Regions from separate parts of the Ruminococcus sp. BSD2780120874_150323_B10 genome, predicted to be linked through region 2. Evidence: a T-box and tRNA genes for the amino acid it is inferred to sense, from the RefSeq annotation. Region 2 holds a T-box; the other holds one or more tRNA genes.
What was found. The T-box of region 2 lies ahead of pheS (phenylalanine--tRNA ligase subunit alpha). A T-box ahead of a tRNA ligase gene usually reads a tRNA of that ligase, here a tRNA-Phe.
Positions count from the first base shown of each region.

Region 1 (2,453 bases), on a different contig from region 2:
TGTGCTTAATGTAATGCGTGATTACGGTTCAGGCGACCCGTATATCGGTCAGGTTGAGCTTGTAAGCGGAGAGATTGCCGAGGATATTACCAATTATTTTGCAACAAGTGAGCAGATTCCCACAGTATGTGCGCTTGGCGTTCTTATTAATAAAGAGGACGGCGAAGTGATGCTCGCAGGCGGATTGCTTATTCAGCTTTTGCCGGGTGCTTTTGAAGATACAATTGAAAAACTTGAAAAGAATCTCGAAACTCTCGAGCCTGTTACAACTATGCTTGCAAAGGGAATGAGTATTCTTGATATATGCAAAACCGCTCTTGCAGGCTTTGAGGTGGAAGTGCTTGACGAGTACCCTGTAAAGTATGTTTGCACTTGTTCAAGAGAAAAACTCGAAAGACTTTTCTGTACAATGAGCGACGATGAAATTCGTGCAATGCCTGATGAAAACGGCAGAGTAGTGGCTAATTGTCATTTCTGTAACAAGAAGTATATCTTTAATAAAGAAGACCTTGAGAAGATTATTAAAGAGAAAAATTCCAAGGATAACACTTCCAAAGACAAAAAGTCAAAAGAGTAAATTGTCGTAAAATATCGTGTTGCTTTGCTTTTGTAAAGTTTTTTTGAAAAAAATTCAAAAAAGTGTTGACATTTGAGCCGATATGGTGTATTATAATACCTGTCGCTAAGAGATACGACAAACGAAAGCGAAGCGACAAAGGCAATGGGAGCATAGCTCAGCTGGGAGAGCATCTGCCTTACAAGCAGAGGGTCATAGGTTCGAGTCCTATTGTTCCCACCATTTGGCCCGGTAGTTCAGTTGGTTAGAACGCTAGCCTGTCACGCTAGAGGTCGACGGTTCGAACCCGTTCCGGGTCGCCAAATTTTGCCTCTGTAGCTCAGTCGGTAGAGCAGGGGACTGAAAATCCCCGTGTCGATGGTTCGATTCCGTCCGGAGGCACCAAAAAATGCGGATGTAGCTCATCTGGTAGAGCGCCACCTTGCCAAGGTGGAGGTAGCGGGTTCGAGCCCCGTCATCCGCTCCAATAAAAACACTTGTAAGTCAAGTGCTTTTTTATTCTCAACAAATTGATAATTTAATATGTATTTTTGAGTCTTTACAGACCGAAACAAAGGCAACAATTACCAAATGGGAGCATAGCTCAGCTGGGAGAGCATCTGCCTTACAAGCAGAGGGTCATAGGTTCGAGTCCTATTGTTCCCACCACATTTGGCCCGGTAGTTCAGTTGGTTAGAACGCTAGCCTGTCACGCTAGAGGTCGACGGTTCGAACCCGTTCCGGGTCGCCAATTTTTTGCCTCTGTAGCTCAGTCGGTAGAGCAGGGGACTGAAAATCCCCGTGTCGATGGTTCGATTCCGTCCGGAGGCACCAAAAATGCGGATGTAGCTCATCTGGTAGAGCGCCACCTTGCCAAGGTGGAGGTAGCGGGTTCGAGCCCCGTCATCCGCTCCAAAAGAAAGCACTTGTCAGCAGACAGGTGCTTTTACTTTTTGAAAATTAAGTATGCAAAAAAGTAATGCTTACGCATTATGGGGTAAATAAAGGTTCTGTTCTGAATGTTGACATAACAATAATAAATTATTGTTTAGCAAATTCTTTCGACAGGTAATTATAAAAGTTTGGTCGACCTTTTCAAAGGTCGTGGGTGTGGGCAAAGCCCACAAATACTTTCCGTTTATGCAATCTAACGATAGCCAAACAGCTCGCTGTTTGGCGGCTTGAACACAACGGCATTAGCCTTTAAAAGTGCGATAGCAACAAGAAAGCCATTCGATATATAATGAAAAGTTAATCATTTCTTTTATAAAAGACAGTTGCCGCATCCGAAACATATGCAACCTAAAATACCGCATAAGAGCATTATAATTGATTTTTTCTTTGTCATAGAATTACCTCTTTTCAACATATAAGTTAGTCTAAACTAACTGCATACATATATATTACCACAAAATAAAATTTGCATGTTATAGCAGATATTTATTTTGCGGTAACTGATTTTATATTTTTATTATCGGCGTTGTGAAGTCTGCTCCGCACTTTTTAGGCGGATTTACAGCGAGTGAAAAAACATCTGTTGCGAAAATTTCTGTTTTAAGTAATTTTTCTGTATTGCCTCCGAGTGACAAACCTTTTTTTACAGAGGTTATAACGGGGAGAGTACAGCTTTTCAGGATTTTTGCACCGTCATTTGTAAAGCCGAGCACTCTTGCATAGCACGGTTCGGTGTTTTGAATTTCTTTTGTTATATTCAAAAGTGCGCATATTAAAATTCTGCGTAGTCTTGCAAGTGTGTAACGCTTTGATTTTACGGCAAACAATATTTCATTAACAGAATTATATTCGTGCACTGCCGTGTAAATTCTGTTTTCAAGTCCCTCGGTTACATCGGGTAAATCGGCAAGCTGATGAACAGACATGGAGCGCAATTTATACA
Region 1 covers NZ_JADNHD010000007.1:85,624-88,076, forward strand. The annotation lists gene hslO (Hsp33 family molecular chaperone HslO) at 1-577, shown strand, start outside; tRNA gene I2E21_RS06150 (tRNA-Val) at 724-799, shown strand; tRNA gene I2E21_RS06155 (tRNA-Asp) at 803-879, shown strand; tRNA gene I2E21_RS06160 (tRNA-Phe) at 886-961, shown strand; tRNA gene I2E21_RS06165 (tRNA-Gly) at 968-1,043, shown strand; tRNA gene I2E21_RS06170 (tRNA-Val) at 1,150-1,225, shown strand; tRNA gene I2E21_RS06175 (tRNA-Asp) at 1,231-1,307, shown strand; tRNA gene I2E21_RS06180 (tRNA-Phe) at 1,315-1,390, shown strand; tRNA gene I2E21_RS06185 (tRNA-Gly) at 1,396-1,471, shown strand; gene I2E21_RS06190 (nucleotidyltransferase family protein) at 2,017-2,453, opposite strand, start outside.
Region 1: it has a tRNA-Phe gene. The T-box ahead of pheS (phenylalanine--tRNA ligase subunit alpha) is inferred to sense a tRNA for this amino acid. The anticodon was not compared.

Region 2 (2,453 bases):
ATTTCCGGTTTATTGCAAATGCAGTTCAATGCGTCGGCATCAATCACAAGTGGCTTTTCGCAATTTGTAATTACAGATTGTACTAAATTTTTTGTGTCATCACAAACCGAAAGTCCGCAGCCTATTACTACGGCAGAAGATTTTTCGCACATTTCAAGCAAAAAAACGGTGTTTTTACTTGAAATTACACCGTTTGAAGTTTCTTCAAGCGGATAATATACGCTTTCAAGAATATTTGTTGCACAGACAGGATAAATGCTTTTCGGTACGGCAATTTTCAATAAACCGATTCCGCATCTTAAGGCTGCCTTACCTGCCATAATTGCAGCGCCTGCCATTCCGTAACTGCCGCAAATGCACAGTAAACTGCCGAGAGTACCTTTATTGGAGTCATCGGGACGGTTAAAAACAGCCTTGTTAAAAAGCAATCTATCTGTTTCTTTCATAATTTAGCCTCTTTTGTAAAAAATCTTGAGTACAATGTCTTTCTTAAGATGACCTTTCATTGCATTGAGAATTTTCTCGTTAGGCGCAAATACAAGCAAAGTTTTGCCGTATGCCGCAGAATTAAAAACAGCATAATAGTTGTTTTCGTCATTAATATCGGCACAAGCCTCAATGCGCTTAGCAAATCGCATTGTATCAATTACTTTTTCATCTTTGTCAAGAATTTCAATGTCGCTTATCTGCAGTTTGCACATTGTTTTTCTTTTTCTTAGAGCAATAATCTTTGAAACCTCAATAATTCCGCCTGAAACCGAATATTCATATTCTACACGCTGAATACTGAAAACATACCAAACTATGTATATTCCTATAAGGAAAATAAAAAACGCCACATAGATAAGGTAAGCAAGGCGGAGCGGATATGCAAGCGCAATGCAAAGGGCGGGAATTGTTATAAGCAATGCTACCGATAAAATTTTAATGATAAGCTGTTTTGGCTTTTTAACTCTTTTTACAAGCTGTTCGTTAAATATTTCCAATTTTTTTACTCCTTTTTTAAGTAGATTAATAGTATAATAACATAATAAGCGTTTTTTTTCAATAAAACTATTGCAAAATCAAAAAGAAAATGATATTATACTAATGATAACACGCTGACGAAGAGAGTAGCGTTTTTTATGCCGAAAAGAGAGCAATGTCAAGGCTGAAAGCATTGTGCGGCGGAAATTGCGTGAAGTTCACTTCCGAGTGGTGAGACTGAAATAACAGTAGGTTTCAACGGCTGACTCCGTTACAGGTCGGGAAGTGTTTGCTTCTTTAAGCAAAAATCAGGGTGGTACCACGGATATTATTCGTCCCTGCGTAAGTGATTACGCAGGGATTTTTATTTTTACGGAGGTATGTATGAACGAGAAAATCATAAGCCTTATGGGCGAAATCAACGCCAAGGTTTCAGAAATTTCCGATCTTGTCGAGCTTGACAAGCTCAGAGTTGCTTATCTTGGTAAAAAGGGCAGTATTACTGCACTTTTAAAGGGTATGAAAGATCTTTCTCCGGATGAGAAAAAGGCTTTTGGCTCTGAAGTAAACCAGCTTAAGGCTATGGCGAGCGAAAAGATTGAGCAGAAAATCGAAGAACTTAAGAAGAAAGAGGTAGAAAGAGAAATTGCCTCTATGCGTCCTTTTGATATTACCGCTCCGTCAAATATTGTAAAAGGCTCATATCATCCAATCACACTTGTACAAAGACAGTGTGAGGCTATTTTTAAATCAATGGGCTTTACTGTAGAAGATTATTCTGAAATTGTAACCGATTACGAATGTTTTGAGTCACTTAACATTCCTAAGCATCACCCTGCAAGAGATATGCAGGATACTTATTATCTTGATAACGGTCAGCTTTTGAAGTCACAGACTTCTGCCGCACAGAACGCTATTCTTAAAAAATACGGTAAAAACCTTATTGAAAACGGTGTGCCGATTAAGGCAATTTTCCCGGGCAGATGTTTCAGAAATGAGGCAACCGACGCTTGTCACGAAAACACATTCTTCCAGATGGAGGGTGTAATGGTTGACAAAAATATTTCGATTTCAAACCTTATCTTCTTTATGAAAACTATGCTTTCGGAAGTTTTCCAAAAAGATATTAATGTACGATTAAGACCCGGATTTTTCCCATTCGTTGAACCGGGATTTGAGCTTGATATCAGTTGTCTTATCTGCGGTGGCGAGGGTTGTCCTTCATGTAAGCACAGCGGTTGGCTTGAGCTTTGCCCATGCGGTATGATTCATCCGAATGTACTTCGTGAGGGCGGTATTGACCCGGACGAATACACAGGCTTTGCGTTTGGTCTTGGCCTTACAAGACTTGCAATGATGAAGTACGGCATTAAAGACATCAGAGATTTGAACAGTGGCAGCTTAAAGGCATTGTCACAGTTTACAGACGATAAGTAAGGGGGAGAATAGTAATGTTTTTATCAATGAACTGGATTTCAGACTTTGTT
Region 2 covers NZ_JADNHD010000014.1:21,270-23,722, reverse strand. The annotation lists gene I2E21_RS09420 (NAD(P)H-hydrate dehydratase) at 1-446, opposite strand, end outside; gene I2E21_RS09415 (hypothetical protein) at 450-986, opposite strand; T-box leader at 1,092-1,309, shown strand; gene pheS (phenylalanine--tRNA ligase subunit alpha) at 1,351-2,403, shown strand; gene pheT (phenylalanine--tRNA ligase subunit beta) at 2,418-2,453, shown strand, end outside.